Regions from separate parts of the Aminobacter sp. 01T433 genome, predicted to be linked through region 1. Evidence: riboswitches for the same ligand, from Rfam matches in the RefSeq annotation. Region 1 holds a riboswitch; each other region holds the start of a gene.
What was found. A riboswitch is a leader RNA that binds a small molecule or an ion and turns the genes downstream of it on or off. The one in region 1 is predicted to bind cobalamin.
Positions count from the first base shown of each region.

Region 2: another riboswitch for cobalamin. It lies ahead of AC1DLV_RS21455 (TonB-dependent receptor domain-containing protein); the one in region 1 lies ahead of bluB (5,6-dimethylbenzimidazole synthase).
Region 3: another riboswitch for cobalamin. It lies ahead of AC1DLV_RS19130 (ABC transporter ATP-binding protein); the one in region 1 lies ahead of bluB (5,6-dimethylbenzimidazole synthase).
Region 4: another riboswitch for cobalamin. It lies ahead of AC1DLV_RS08655 (DUF1636 family protein); the one in region 1 lies ahead of bluB (5,6-dimethylbenzimidazole synthase).

Region 1 is NZ_JBFTPR010000018.1:72,534-76,324, reverse strand. It holds gene AC1DLV_RS24795 (outer membrane beta-barrel protein) at 1-1,140, shown strand, start outside; gene bluB (5,6-dimethylbenzimidazole synthase) at 1,137-1,859, opposite strand; cobalamin riboswitch at 1,906-2,090, opposite strand; gene galU (UTP--glucose-1-phosphate uridylyltransferase GalU) at 2,159-3,046, opposite strand; gene AC1DLV_RS24780 (lytic murein transglycosylase) at 3,297-3,791, shown strand, end outside.
Region 2 is NZ_JBFTPR010000013.1:106,260-110,050, forward strand. It holds gene AC1DLV_RS21455 (TonB-dependent receptor domain-containing protein) at 1-1,530, opposite strand, end outside; cobalamin riboswitch at 1,700-1,902, opposite strand; partial or broken gene AC1DLV_RS21460 (transposase) at 2,103-2,313, opposite strand; gene AC1DLV_RS21465 (ATP-binding cassette domain-containing protein) at 2,922-3,716, opposite strand; gene AC1DLV_RS21470 (ABC transporter ATP-binding protein) at 3,709-3,791, opposite strand, start outside.
Region 3 is NZ_JBFTPR010000011.1:11,903-15,693, reverse strand. It holds gene AC1DLV_RS19140 (FecCD family ABC transporter permease) at 1-68, opposite strand, end outside; gene AC1DLV_RS19135 (ABC transporter substrate-binding protein) at 122-1,069, opposite strand; gene AC1DLV_RS19130 (ABC transporter ATP-binding protein) at 1,097-1,912, opposite strand; cobalamin riboswitch at 2,024-2,235, opposite strand; gene AC1DLV_RS19125 (MFS transporter) at 2,268-3,434, opposite strand; gene AC1DLV_RS19120 (LysR substrate-binding domain-containing protein) at 3,563-3,791, opposite strand, start outside.
Region 4 is NZ_JBFTPR010000004.1:241,560-245,350, reverse strand. It holds gene AC1DLV_RS08660 (winged helix-turn-helix domain-containing protein) at 4-1,230, shown strand; cobalamin riboswitch at 1,225-1,431, shown strand; gene AC1DLV_RS08655 (DUF1636 family protein) at 1,471-1,908, shown strand; gene cobW (cobalamin biosynthesis protein CobW) at 1,905-2,942, shown strand; gene AC1DLV_RS08645 (cobaltochelatase subunit CobN) at 2,956-3,791, shown strand, end outside.

The DNA.
Region 1 (3,791 bases):
GACGCAACTCCCTTCGCGCCCACCGGCATCCGCGTCGGCAGTTTTGTGCTCAGGCCCAGCCTGGTGCAGGGACTGGAGGCGAGTTCGAACGCCGATTCGAGCCCGGACGGAAAGTCGGCAGTGCTGTCGGATACCGCCCTTCGGCTCAATGCCGCATCGGACTGGGAAACCCATTCGGCGACCATCGATGCGTACGGCATCGTTCGCAAATCCATCTCCGGGCAGGAGGTCGACGACCTCGCCGGCGGCATCAATGGTCGATTGCAGCTCGACCTCGCCGACGACCTTCGGGCCATCGCGCGTCTTGGCTATGATTTCCGCCCGGAATCGGCCACCTCCCCCGTCGTCATCGTCGGCACCGCCGAGCGACCGACGCTCCACATCCTCGATGGCGAGCTTGGGCTGGAGAAGGATGTCGGCAAATTCCGCTTCGGCGTGGCCGGCGAGGCGACCAAGGAAACCTACAGCGACGCTCAATTGTCGGACGGCGCCACGCTGTCCCAGGAAGACAGGAATTCCACGCTTTATACTGGCCGGCTGCGCGCCGGGTACGAGATATCGCCTGCATTGACGCCATTTGGCGAGGTCGAATACGGACGCCGCGTCTATGATCTCCGCTTCGACACCGCCGGCTTCGAACGCTCGTCGAACAGGATCGGCGCGCGCGCCGGTGTCGAGTTGGACATGGGCGAGAAATTCGGCGGCGAGCTTTCGGCCGGCTGGATCAGCGAAAACTTCGATGACGAGCGCCTCAAGACCATTTCCGAACCGACATTTGCCGCCGACCTCAGATGGTCGCCGATCCGTGGCACCATCGTTGGCTTGAACGGCGCGACCTTCGTGGAAGGCTCGACTACTCCGGGCGAAAGCGGCTCGATTCTCTACGCCGGGCGTCTCAGCGTCGAGCGCGAAATGCGCGCGAACCTCACGGGCATGGCAGCCGTCGGCGCCGGTTGGCGCGACTATGCCGACTCCGAGGACCACGATCTGACGCTGACCGCCGAAGCAGGCATGACCTGGTGGCTCAACCGCTATGCCGGCCTCACCGGCAGGCTGCGCCATGAGACGTTCACCAGCACGCTGCCCAACCGCGACAGCACGACCAACACAGTGTTCCTCGGGATGAGAATCCAGCGCTAGGATCCAGGGGCAACCAGCTCGGCGGCGATCGCCTTCAGCCCTTCTTCTCCTCCACCGGAAAACACCTCGCTCATGATGAGATCGGCCAGCGGCAGTCGACTGCCCCAGCCATGCCTTTCAAGGTCGGGCTCTTGCGCGAATTCGGAAACCCGGCCAACGCAGAGATAAGCCACCGGCACGACATGATCTGGAATGCCGAGCAGCTGCTTCAGCGCCTCGCGGTCGAGGATGCTGACCCAGCCGACACCGACACCTTCGGCACGTGCCGCCAGCCAGAAATTCTGCACGGCGCAAACGGTGCTGTAGAGATCCATTTCCGGATTGTGCCAGCGTCCGAGCGGCGAATTTTCCGAGCGGCTGCGGTCGCAGGTGACGACAAGGTTGAGCGGGGTCTCGCAAATGCCTTCGAGCTTGAGCTTGCGGTAGAGCGCCTGCCGCTCCTCGGCGATATGCGGCAGCTCCTGCTGGCGTGCGGCGAAGAACAGGTCGCGCACTTGCTGCCGGCGCTCTGCATCGCGGATGACAATGAAATTCCACGGCTGCATGAAGCCAACCGACGGCGCGTGATGAGCCGCCATCAGCAGCCGCGCCAGCAGCTCGTCTTCAAGCGGATCAGGCCGAAAATGGCTGCGCACGTCGCGGCGCGTGAAGATGGCGCGGTAGACGGCATCTTGGGCAGCTTGGTTGAAACTATTGGAATTGAAATGGTCAGCCGGCATCGCGTGTCCCCTTGCGAGCAATCGTTTTCCCCCGCTTGACCATGCGGAGGACGATTTCTGCCGGGCCGGTCTTCTGGCTCGAGTTCAACCCGTTGTCGGCACCTTCCCGTTCGTGATGAACAGTGGCTTTTGCCGATACGGTCCCTCTTACAGCGTTGGGCACGCCACGGATTTGCACCGTGTTCCCGATTCTCCCACATCGCTGCGGGCACCTGGCGGGACATGTCTATCTGGAGCGGGCGTCGATGGCCATCGCTCCGCGCGTCCAAAATTGACGCGCGGGCGACATTGCAGCCGCTTTAGCGGCCGGGCTTCATCTCGTGCAGCAAGCCTTCGATGACACCGGCCATGCTTTTGCTGAGATCCGAACGCGACAGGGCGAACGCGACATTGGCTTCGACGAAGCCTTCCGGCGAGCCGCAGTCGAAGGTGCGGCCGCGATAGTGGTAGCCGTAGAAGCGCTGCTGCTTTTCAAGCTTCAGCATGGCGTCGGTGAGCTGGATCTCGTCGCCGGCGCCACGCTCCTGGCTTGCCAGGATGTTGAAGATCTCAGGCTGCAGGATGTAGCGGCCATTGATGAAAAGGTTCGAGGGTGCCGTACCCTGCTTCGGCTTTTCCACCATGCCTTCGATCTCGAAGCCGGTGTGGACGGCCTTGCCTTGTCCGACGATGCCGTATTTGTGCGTCTCGGCGGGATCGCACTCCTGCACGGCGATGATGTTGCTGCCGGTTTCGGCATAAAGCTCAACCATCTCGCGCATGCAGCTCTTTTCCGACTGCATGATCATGTCGGGCAAAAGCAGCGCGAAAGGTTCGTCGCCGACCAGTTCGCGCGCGCACCAAACCGCATGGCCAAGGCCAAGCGGCACCTGCTGGCGGGTGAACGAGGTCTGCCCCGGCCCGGGCTGCAGCCGCTGTAGCCGTTCAAGCTGCTCGCTTTTCCCACGCTGGGCCAGCGTGTCGTAGAGTTCGAACTGGACGTCGAAATGATCTTCGATGACCGCCTTGTTGCGGCCGGTGACGAAGATGAAATGCTCGATGCCGGCCTCGCGCGCCTCATCGACCACGTATTGAATCACCGGGCGATCGACGACCGTCAGCATTTCCTTCGGGATCGACTTGGTGGCAGGCAAAAAACGCGTGCCCAAACCGGCGACTGGAAAAACTGCCTTGCGAACTCTCTTCATTGTTTGGTCGTCCGATAGATGATTATGGGTATCGAAGAGTGACATTGTCACGCCCGAATTGAGGAATACTGAACGCGTTCACATATTCGGGGATAGCGGGCAAGACCATCGATCACGCGATCTTGATTGCATGCGCGCTTCAGGAGACAATCCCCAGCAGCGTTTTTCGTTCCCAGGATGCCCATGGTAAACTGATTGCTAACCGGCTTCGGCGATGAATCGACTTTCTGATCTCTCCAAGGAGGAAAGAATGCCCCTTCGCATAACCGCCAAGAGTCTCGCAGGCGTTGCCGCGATCGCTGGTCTTTCGCTCGCGCTGCTGTTGCCTGCTGGCCCGGCGGCCGCCGAGGCCGGCTTCGAACGCTGGGTCGCGGGCTTCCGCTCGGTAGCCGCCGACAACGGAATCTCCCGCTCGACCTATGATCGAGCTTTTCGCGGCGTGACCGCCGCCGATCCCGAAGTGCTCGAAAAAGCCCGCTTCCAGCCGGAATTCACCGCACCGGTGTGGGATTATTTCGACAACCGCGTGCATGACCAGTCGATCGCCGTCGGCCGCGAGATGGCACGCAAGTGGAAGCCGTGGCTCGACCGCATCGAGGCCAGCTACGGTGTCGACCGCTACATCCTGCTCGCCATCTGGTCGATGGAATCGAACTACGGCGAAATCCTCAAGAACGACAAGGTGATGCGCAACGTGGTGCGCTCGCTGGCAACGCTTGCCTATGGCGACCAGCGCCGGGCCAAA
Region 2 (3,791 bases), on a different contig from region 1:
GATCGTAGCCTTTCCGCTCCAACTGTCGCTGAATTGGTGAGACACCGAAGCCTCTATGCCCGAAACCTTGGCTCTGGCGACGTTGAAGGGGAGGTAAGTTGGGGGATTGGACGCAATCGCGTCGGTGAGCCAAGTCTGGTAGACGGCTACGTCAACCGTCGTGTCGACCGTCGGCCGCCAGTTCAGGCCGATCTCGTAGGAACGAGACTTTTCCGGCTTGAGGTTTGGATTCGAGTAGCCCGGATAATAGAGGTCGTTGAAGGTCGGGGCACGGAAGCCTGTGCCGTAGGACGCTCGCGCGATGAGATCCGGAACGATTTCCCAGCTGGCACCGAGATTGTAAGTCGTCGCATCGCCGAACTGTTCATTGTGGTCGTAGCGCAGGCCGCTATCGATGGTGAGTGCGCCATACTCGACCGAATATTGCCCGAAGACCGCACCCAGATTGCGGGAGTCGACACCGAAGTCGACGGTCGACTCCACACCTTCGCGATAGGCTTCAGCTCCGCCAGCCACGACATGCGTTGCGTCGCCAATCTCCAAGGATTTCTCGGTTGAGGCGAAGATTCCAATGCGCTGAGTGTCAAACTCACTGTTGCCAACAACACCATCACGGAAGTTGGTCGAACGGTCTAGGCCGCTGGAAACCTCGACGGTCGAATTCCAGCTGTCCGAATGCTTCAACGTGGCGCCGATCTTTCCGGCGAATGTATCGGTGTCGACCTCGTTGAACGACGGAAACGAATTATCATACTCCGTCCGGCCACGGGCAAAGAGGCCGTCGGCGTAAAGCCGACCCCAGTCGTAGGATTTGGCGACAGAGAAATTCATTGAGCCCTGCAGGAAACCGTCATCGTCGGGTTCATGGCCCCATGCCAAGGGTGTGGTGAAGTCATAACCTTGGGTGCCGAGGAGACTGCCGCCCAGAGCGTATTCAACGCCGCCTGCCGTCTGGCCACGCACGTTGCCGGATACATGTGCTCCCCAGGGATATGTTACCCCCGTGGTAATCGATCCGCAGCGATCGCGTCCGTCGTCGCACTTGCCGCCCTGCCTGGTGATGATGTTGATCACCCCTCCAATGGCATCAGCGCCGTATTGGGCTGAATGCGGACCCTTCGCTATTTCGATACGCTCGATCGCGGAGAGCGGGATGTTGAAGATCGAGCTTGTTCCGCTGGTGGCTGAGGCCGTACGCACCCCATTGACGAGCACGAGTGTCTGTCCCGAGGACATGCCCCGAAGATAGACATTTGATGCGGAGCCTTGGCCGCCATAACCGATGATCGAAACGCCGGGATAGCGCTTGAGGAGCGAGGGCAGATCGGGCGCAGCCGATCCCTTGATCTCGTCTTCATCGATGACCGTGACGGAGGAGGTAGCCCGCACAAGCGAGCTTGCGCGGCGAAGAGGCGTGGTGATCACCAGCCTGTCGAGCAGGGTCGGCCCTGATGAAGGCGCCTCTTGCGCGTAGGTGTGACCGGGAAGTGCCAGCGACAGTGCGCCGGCGGCAATGAGTAGTCTCTGCAATTTTGCCCCCAAATGGTTCGGGTGGCGCGGTTAAGGCGCGCCAGTTTCTCCAAACCGCAGGCAGGCTGGTGCAGGGAATGCAATTCACACTGCGGCCCTCCGCATGCGGCAACACTTTTCAATGTCACCGCCACGAGCGACCGCGCCTGTCCGCACCCCGTGGACAAAGCATGGGTGACTGGAACGGGCAGGTCTCCTGACTTCCGTGTCTCAGCCTTTCTCCGCCTTCCCGACCGCATAACGTGCGCTCAGTGGCATGTTGGAGAAGGCTCAACGGTTACAGTTGCGGGGGCAGTCGCGGATTCGGCCAGTGGCCTCACCGTGTTCCCTTTTCATCCACCTCTCGGCGGAACCAATTCCGAGTCGGAAAATAGCCAGCGCCCCGAAGCGTTGTCAATTGCAGGGGTATCGGAATTATTGCAGCGAGAGCAGCTCATCTGGGCGTAGACAAATTGAAGGATGTCAAATGCAGGTCGAATCCAGTGATTGCTACCTAGATGGGAATTGTTTTCTGTATTATTTGTCAGGCGTGTGCCTTCATGCCGCAGGTATATTATTCTGTATTTGCGAAGAATTATGACAGCGACCGATGCGATGCGCCCGCCGCGACGCACGTTCAGATAAGTGGCGTAGATCCACAGATACGGCCAGTCGCCTTCGATTGGCCGGGCCAGGAAGGCCTGACCTTGTCGTGGTCTCTTCGCACAGGCAGGTGACTTGGCTATCGGAAATACCGCTCATGCACATCGCCTTGACCGGATCGTGGACCGAGCGCGTCGAGATGCGGCTGCCCCGGGGCCCATCAGTGTTCTAGCTCCAAAACTGCATGATTGGCGTCCGCAGGCGCTCGTAGTCACGTGCATGATGGCTGGGCGCGGTTCGGATTGGTCGGCTGGCGCGGCAGAAGAAATAGCAAAATCAGATGGTTACGCAGCTATTTTAATTTTCTATCCGATGCCTAATAGGCATTTCACATGAAGTCTAATACGAATTTTACGGGTGGTTTGCGGGCTCGTGCCAAACGTACCAAAGCCCGCACTCGAACCCACCCAACTTCCCGGCGAGTATTCCTAACCACTGTGCTCGGTCATTGCGACTCGCACGGAGATCAGAGGGTTTTCGAAGAGAGGGGCAGCAAAGAGCCTCGGGTTTCAACGGCATAACGTTCACCGAACAGTTTCGAAATTCTTGCCGCACAATTGGCCTCGGATCAGGCGCTCTCTGCGCCTCCACTCAGCCTTTGCAGCAGACCTTTCTCGACGCCATGCTGAGTCTTTTGAAACCCTCCACGCCGCGCGATCAAGCCTTAACAGTACGCGTACTCGACCGTGGTGATCTGAAACGTTCTGGCTCTTTCCCCAGCACGACAAAAAATCGACTTCATCCGCCAGCTATGTATCGAGCCAACCGGGCATCGGTTCAGGCAAAGGAATGGCGTCGAGCAATGACCGTGTGTAGTCGGATTGCGGTGCGTTGAAAACGCGGCTGCATGGGCCTTCCTCCGCGACTCTGCCTCCCTCCAGTACCATCACCCGGTCGCAAATGGCGCGGATGACCGACAGGTCGTGGCTGATGAAGGCAACCGCGAGACCCATTTCGCGGCTGAGCTCGGCGATAAGGGCGAGCACCTGCGCCTGCGTTGACACATCCAGGCCCGATACGACTTCATCGGCAAGCACGAAATCCGGCTGCATCACTACCGCGCGCGCGATGCCTACCCGTTGACGCTGTCCACCCGATAGTTCGTGCGGGTTCCTGTCGAGCGCTGAAACGGGAAGGCCGACACGTTCGACGATACGCGCCGCTTGCCTGAGGGCATCCTTGGCGTTCGGCGCGAGACCGTGCAGGAGGAGGGGGCCTGTCAAAATCCTGCGAATGGTATGCCGCGGATTAAGGGAGGACATGGGGTCCTGGAAAATCATTTGCATGCGCCGCCTGAGCGGCCGCATGGCGGCTTCATCGAAATTCGTTATGTCCTTGCCATCGAACGTGATGGTGCCGGCGGTTACGTTGATGAGGCGCAACAGAGCGCGCCCCAGCGTCGTCTTGCCCGAACCAGATTCGCCAACGATACCCAGCGTCTCGCCTCTCGCGATCGAAAGGTCGATCCCATGCAGCACCTTCAGGTTGCGGGTTGCGCCATAAGCGACTTCGATATTTTTGGCCGCCAGAAGAACGTCACCCATGACGCGTCGTTCCGCGATCGAAGGCAGCGAGTTCCTCGCGCAGGCCGGTGAAAACAGTCTCCGGCACAGGCGCCA
Region 3 (3,791 bases), on a different contig from region 1:
CCGACGCCGACGGCAACGACCATGGTGAGGAGCAGCAGCACCGCCAGCCCAGCGACCAGGGCCGGCATGGCGTGGATCAGGGCGTGGCGCTGCCCGGTGACAAGATGGCGGTGCGACATGCTCAGTTGGCCCTGAAGGCTGCAGCGAGCCGCTTGATTGCGGCGATGTTGCGCGGGCCGGGCGTTGCATCGATGTATTCGAGCACGACGAAGCGGTTGTTCTTGACCGCCACAATGTCCTTGAACGCCGGGTTCGAGCGCATGAAGGCGATCTTCTGCTCGGCGGTGACCTCGCCGTAATTGACGATGACGATGACGTCGGGATTGCGTTCGATCACCGGCTCCCAGCCGATCTCGGTCCAGCTCGCTTCGACGTCGTCGACGATGTTGGTGCCGCCGGCTGCCTCGATGATCGCCGTAGGCATGGCATAGCGCCCAGCGGTGAAGGGCTTCTGCTCGCCGGAATCGTAGAGGAACACGCTGACGGGCTTTTCCAGCTTGGGCAGCGTTGCCTGGAAGTCGGCGAGCTCCTTCTCATAGCCTGCCACCAGCGCTTCCGCCTTCTCGCGCACGCCAAAGATTGCGCCGAGATTGAGCAGGTCGGTGTACATGTCCTGCAGCGAAGACTTGTCTTTCTTCATGATGAAGATGCAGCTTTCGGTCAGCTCGTAGACCGGGATCTTGAAGGGGGAAAGCGTGTCGGGGGTGACGTCGCCGCCGACCTTCATGCCGTAGTTCCAGCCGGCGAAGAACAGATCGGCGTCGGCGCCGAGCAGCACTTCCTTGGTGACGTATTTCGGCGCGAGTTCGGGCAACTCTCCAACGCCCTTGCGCACGTTCTCATCCAGCGTCTTCCAGCCCGAAATGCCGGAATAGCCCGCCATGTTGTCGGCGAGGCCGAGCACCAGCATCATCTCGGTCAGGTTGACGTCATGCGAGACGGCGCGCTTGGGGGCTGCCTCGAAGGTCAGGTCGCGATTGCAGCTTTTGACCGTGGCCGGGAAGGCGCTTGCAGCAGCTGCGGCGCAGCCGGCGAGAAGTGCGGCGGCGATAAGGGGAATTCGACGCATGGTGGCTCCTTGAGTGGTTTGTTGGATTCAGCGTTCGAGATGGAAGGAAAAGCGGGGCCGCCCGGTGACGGGATGGCTATCGAGCGTGGTTCCGACCGAAAAGCTCTCGCGGATGCGTTCGGGCGTCAGGATGTCGGTAGGGCTGCCCGCGGCAACGGCCTGGCCACCATCCATCACCAGCACGCGGTCGGCGTGGGCCGAGGCAAGTGCGAGGTCGTGCAGCGACACGATGACCGTGCAGCCGAGCGTGCGCAGCAGTTCGAGCACTTCGAGTTGGTGGCGAATGTCGAGATGGTTGGTTGGCTCGTCGAGGATCAAAAGGTCGGGCCGCTGCACCAGCGCACGCGCAATCATCACGCGCTGCTTTTCGCCGCCGGACAGCGAACCGAAATCGCGCGCGGCAAGCTTGGTCAGGCCGAGCAGCGCCAGTGCGGCCTCGACTTGCGCATAATCATCGTCGCGCGTCCGCATGCCTGTCGCATGGGGCGTCAGGCCAAGCTCGGCAATCTCGGCCACCGTCAGGCCGAAATCCGATGCCGGTTCCTGCAATACCGTTGCGATGCGGCGGGCGCAGTCGCGCGGCTTCATCTTCCAGATGTCGGTGCCGTCGAGCCTGACTGTGCCACCGGTCGGACGGTGATAGCGATAGAGGCAGCGCAGCAGGCTCGATTTGCCCGCACCGTTCGGTCCCACGATCGCCAGAAGTTCGCCCGGTGCTATGCGGATGCTTACGGGCGCGAGAATCTGGTGCGAGGGACGAGGTCCCCAGCATACGGCATCGATTTCAAGCTCGGCTGGAGTGTCGCCAACGAGACGGCTAGCCGCATGAACACGGTCGAGCATGCCTTTTCTCCGTGAAAGCACGGAGCAGGGGGAACGATCCGATCAGCGAACCGAAACCTATCGAATAGGCAATCGCCATCATCATCATCTCCACGGCACACCCCGGCCGGTTGAATTAATCGGATGATGGCAGGTCTCCTGGCTTGCGGGTGATCGCGCCTCGGAACCTTCCCGGCCTTGCGGCCAGTGGCATGTCTCCGAATTGCTATCCGCTCACAGTTGCGGGGGCAGCCACGGTTTCGCGTCGAGCGACGTCTCACCGTGTTCCCATTTAATCCCGTTGCCCGAGTCAGGCATCAGGAACCATCACCGCCGTGGCTACAGCAGCAGCGAAGTGCTGACAATCGCTAAAGCGTCATGCGGCTTGCTCGATTGCGTCACGCCTGTCGAGTGTGAAGGACAACAGCGCCACGCCAAAGGCGCAAAGCGCGATGGCCGCGCCGACAAGCGGCAGGTCGGCATAGCTCACGCCCCAGGAAATGGCGGCACCGCCAATCCAGGCGCCGGCGGCGTTGCCGGCATTGAAAGCGCCCTGGTTGAGCGTCGCTGCAAGGTTGGGCGCGTCTGATGCCGTTTCGACGACGCGCATCTGCATGGGCGGCACGATGACGAAAGTGATGACGCCCCACAGGAAGATGAGCAGGATCGCCAGTGGGGCGCTCGTGCTACCCGCAGCGAATGCGACATGGATCGCAGCCATGATGATCAGCGCGCCTAGGGCCGTCGGCATCAGCTTCCAGTCTGCGAGCTTGCCGCCGATGATGTTGCCGATGGTCATGCCGCCGCCGAACAAAAGCAGGATCCAGGTCACCGAATCGACCGAGACGCCGGTGACGTCGGTGAGGATCGGCTTGATGTAGGTGAAGACGGCAAACAGGCTGCCCGAGGCGAGTGCGGAGATGATCATCGCCAGCCACACCTGCAGTTTGCCCAGCACCTTGACCTCGCCCGCAATGCCACCCTTGCCGGGAGGGGCAACTCCTGCAGGCACCAGAAAGGCGATTGCCGCGACCGAGATCAGGCCGATGACCACGACAGCGAAAAAGGTCATGCGCCAGCCATAGGCTTCGCCAAGGGCGGTGCCGCCGGGCACGCCCAGAATGTTGGCCAGCGTCAGTCCGGCGAACATCAGGGCGATGGCGCTGGCGCGCTGGTTCTTGGGCACAAGGCTCGCTGCCACCACCGAGCCGATGCCGAAAAAGGCGCCGTGGCCGAAGGCGGTGATGACGCGGGCCACCATCAGCGTCCAGTAGGTGGGGGCGATGGCGCAGAGCAGGTTGCCGAGCACGAACAGCATCGCAAGCCCGATCAGCACCGGCTTGCGCGGCAATCGCGCCGTGCCGATGGCGATGATCGGTGCCCCGATCACGACTCCAAGCGCATAGCCAGTAACAAGCAGTCCCGCCGCCGGGATCGACACGCCCAGGTCGGCTGCCACCTCGGGCAACAGCCCCATGATGACGAATTCGGTGGTGCCGATGCAAAAGGATGCGACGGCCAGTGCGAAGATCGGCAAGGGCATGGGCGGACTCGAAGGAGAGCTGAAACGATTTAGATCTACATTTTCCTTTCGGCACGCCTCACGCAAGCGACGTTGCTGCAATGCAGCGATGCGCTGGCTGCATGGCAGTCATGCGGCAGTGCAGCCGGTCAGGACTGCTGTGTCAGGTCGCGGCGAAGAAAATCGTACAGCCGTTCGACTGCGGCATTGGCCGATTGGGGATTGCGCAGGATGCCGATTTCCATCTCCGGCAGTGCCGGCAGCCCTTCGTTTTCGCCAATGATGCGCAGCGACGGCGGCACGCTGCGCTGGGCGAGGCCGGCGACCGCCAGTCCCGCCTGCACGACGGCGATGAGGCCGAGCAGGCTGGCGCTGGAA
Region 4 (3,791 bases), on a different contig from region 1:
GCAATGAAAGAAAAAATCTCACTCCCCACGGCCCGCCGCATCGCGCTTGCGGCCCAGGGGTTCATGGACCCGCGCCCCGCAGGCACGGTCACGCGACGTCACCTGCAGCGCGTGCTCGACCGCCTCGGCCTGTTCCAGATCGACTCGGTCAGTGCAGTCGTGCGCGCGCACTACATGCCGCTTTACTCGCGCCTCGGCCCCTACCCGATGACGCTGCTCGACGACGCCATGCAGTCGCGCAAACGCCTGCTGTTCGAATATTGGGCCCACGAAGCCTCGCTGTTGCCGCTCGAGACCTTTCCCCTGATGCGCTGGCGCATGGCGCGGGCTGAGGAAGGGATGTATGGCGGGCTTGCCAAGTTCGGCCACGCGAACAGACCTTATATCGAGGAGATCTTCCGCCACGTGGTTGACCGTGGCCCGATCGCCGCTTCCGAGATTGAAGGCGCCAAAGGCTCGGGCGGCTGGTGGGGCTGGAGCCGGGAAAAACACGCTTTCGAATGGCTGTTTTGGGCCGGGCGGATCACCACCCATTCGCGCCGTGGCTTCGAGCGTCTTTATGATCTGCCCGAGCGAGTCTTGCCTGCGGGCATTTACAACAGTCCCATCCCTGCCCCGGCCGACGCCCATCGCGAGCTGTTGCGAATCTCTGCCCGGGCCCATGGCGTGGCTACGGCCGCCTGCCTGCGCGATTACTTCCGCCTGTCGCCCGCAGAAATGAAAGGTCGCCTCGAAGAGCTGGTCGAAACAGGCGAACTGATTCCCGTCCGCGTCGAGGGCTGGGACAAGCAGGCCTATCTGCACGCCCAGGCCCGCATTCCACGCAAGGTCAGTGCCCGCGCCTTGCTCGCGCCGTTCGATCCACTGGTCTTCGAACGCAGCCGCGCCGAAAGCCTGTTCGGCTTCCGCTACCGAATCGAGATCTACACGCCCGCCGAAAAGCGCCAGTACGGTTATTATGTCCTGCCCTTCCTGCTCGGCGAACGAATCGTCGCGCGCGTCGACCTCAAGGCTGACCGCCCAGCCGGTGTCCTGCGCGTCCACGCCGCCTATGCAGAGCCCTGCGCCCCGCCCGAAACGGCGGCCGAACTTTATGAAGAGCTGAAGCAGATGCGCGACTGGCTTGGCCTCGAAAGCATCAAAGTCACGCCGGCCGGCGATCTTGGACCGGCGCTGAGCGACATTGCGGGTCGCTCCCTCACGTTGACTCCACCCCTCGCGAAAGCCTAAATCGACCCAGACGGTCTCCTCCCGGCAAGGGGAGGAGCTAAGAGGGAATGCGGTGCGGCGCTTTTGGCGTCAAATCCGCGGCTGTCCCCGCAACTGTAAGCGACGAGCCAAGACCGGTAACCACTGGGATGTCCTCCCGGGAAGGCGGCACGAAGGCGACGACTCGCGAGCCAGGAGACCTGCCGTCTGAAACATTGATCCGATCGCCTGGCGGGTGTCCCAGGTAAGGAGCCTGATATTTTGGAACTCGACGACAATCTCTCGGTCGAAACTTTAGACGCATCCAGCGATGCCGAAGATTCGCGTGTAGCGGATGTGACTATTCTCGTCTGCGCGTCCTGCCGCGACGAGACCGGATCGGACATCCACCCTCGCGCCGGTGCCAAGCTCGCCGAAGCGACACGCGCCGCAGCTGCACACGAAGGCATCGCCGTGCGCAGCGTCGAATGCCTCGGCAACTGCAAGCGCCGCCTGAGTGCTGCGATCCTGCGCGACGGCTCATGGAGCTACGTCTTCGGCGATCTCGCCATTACCTCGGGCGATGACCTCATCACCGGTGCCAAACTCTTCGCCACTTCCACCGACGGCCTGATCCCATGGCGTGGCCGTCCCGACAGCCTCAAGCGCGGGCTCATCGCGCGCATCCCTCCCCTCGATCTCATCAAGGAAGACAAATGACCGCATCCGTCGAACGCGTTCCCTGCACCGTCATCACCGGCTTTCTCGGTGCCGGCAAGACGACGCTGCTCCGCCACATCCTCGAAAACGCCAAGGGCAAGCGCCTCGCCATCATCGTCAATGAGTTTGGCGATGTCGGCATCGATGGCGAAATCCTCAAAGGCTGCGGTATCGACACCTGCCCGGAGGAAAACATCGTCGAACTGGCCAATGGCTGCATCTGCTGCACCGTCGCCGACGATTTTGTCCCCGCGCTCGACCAGATCCTGTCGCGCTCGCCACGCGTCGACCACATCTTGATCGAGACTTCGGGGCTGGCACTGCCCAAGCCGCTGATCCAGGCTTTCCAGTGGCCCACGGTCAAGAGCCGCGTCACTGTTGACGGCGTTATCGCCGTTGTTGACGGCCCGGCGCTCGCAGAAGGCAAGGTCGCCTCCGACATGGACGCGCTCGCCGCCCAGCGCGCCCAGGACGAGACGCTCGACCATGACGATCCGGTCGAAGAAGTGTTTGAAGACCAGGTCGCCTGCGCCGACCTCATCATCCTGTCGAAAAGCGACCTGCTCGATGAAGCTGGACTTGCGCGCGCCAACGCCATTGTCGGCGAGCACCTGTCGCGCGCGGTCAAGATCGTGCAAACCTCGCACGGCAAGGTCGACCCCTCGGTGTTGCTTGGCCTTGGCCTCGCTGTCGAAGACGACATCGAAAATCGCAAGACCCACCATGACGGCGCCTTCGACCACGAGCACGACGATTTCGACTCGTTCGTCATCGACATTCCTTCGATTTCCAACCCGGATGAACTGGCCAGGCGCGTCGCCACCGCCGCCGAGGAAGAAAACGTGCTGCGCGTGAAGGGCTTCGTCGAAGTCGGCGGCAAGCCCATGCGCCTGCTCGTCCAGGCTGTCGGTCCGCGCGTCAATCACTACTACGACCGCGCCTGGACGGCCGAAGACGACCGCCGCTCGCGTCTGGTGGTGATCGGCCTCAAGGGCCTCGACCGCCCGGCCATCGAGCGCATCCTTGTAGGCTGAGCGGGCCAGTTAGATGCATATCCTCACCACCACATCCGCCTCGCTCGACGATCTCGTCGAGCCTGTCGACCTCAGGCAAACGCCTGCGGATGTGGTGGCGTTGTCCTTCACCGACAGCGATCTCGCCGGCATCGCCGCCGCCTGGAAGGCGGACGCGGCAAGCCTGCCATCGATGCGGCTCGCCAGCCTGCGCGACCTCAGGCACCCGATGTCGGTCGATCTCTGGATTGACAGCGTAGCTGTGCACGCCAAGGTCATCATCGTCCGCATCCTCGGCGGCTATGACTGGTGGCGTTATGGTTGCGACCAACTGGCTGCCATTGCCCGAGAAAAGGGCATCGCTCTTGCGCTGCTGCCGGGCGAAAGCCACGATTCGGACTCGCGGCTGATCGAAGGCTCGACCTTGCCGCGCACAGAGCTCGACGCGCTGCTTGGCTATTTCCGCGAAGGCGGACCGCAAAACATGAAGGCGCTGGTTGCGCGGCTGGCTGGACTGGCGGGTTCAGGAGCCAACGCCAATGCACCTGTGACGGTGCCCAAGGCTGGTTTTTACGATCCGGCGCGAGGCGTGGTCGAATCCCCGTTAACGGGGCAGGAGCCAACGACCGAAATCCTAGCGTCGCCGCTCATCCGCCCCTTCGAGGCACCTTCTCCCCGTGAACGGGGAGAAGGAAATGTCGTCCCCATCCTGTTCTATCGCTCGATGCTGCTGGCAGCCGATGTCGCCCCCATCGATGCGCTGGTCGACGCGCTCACCCGCCAAGGCATCCGGCCCGTCCCGATTTTCGTATCAAGCCTGAAGGACAAGGAATCGCTCAGCTTTGTCGAGGCAGCTCTTTCAGCATTAAA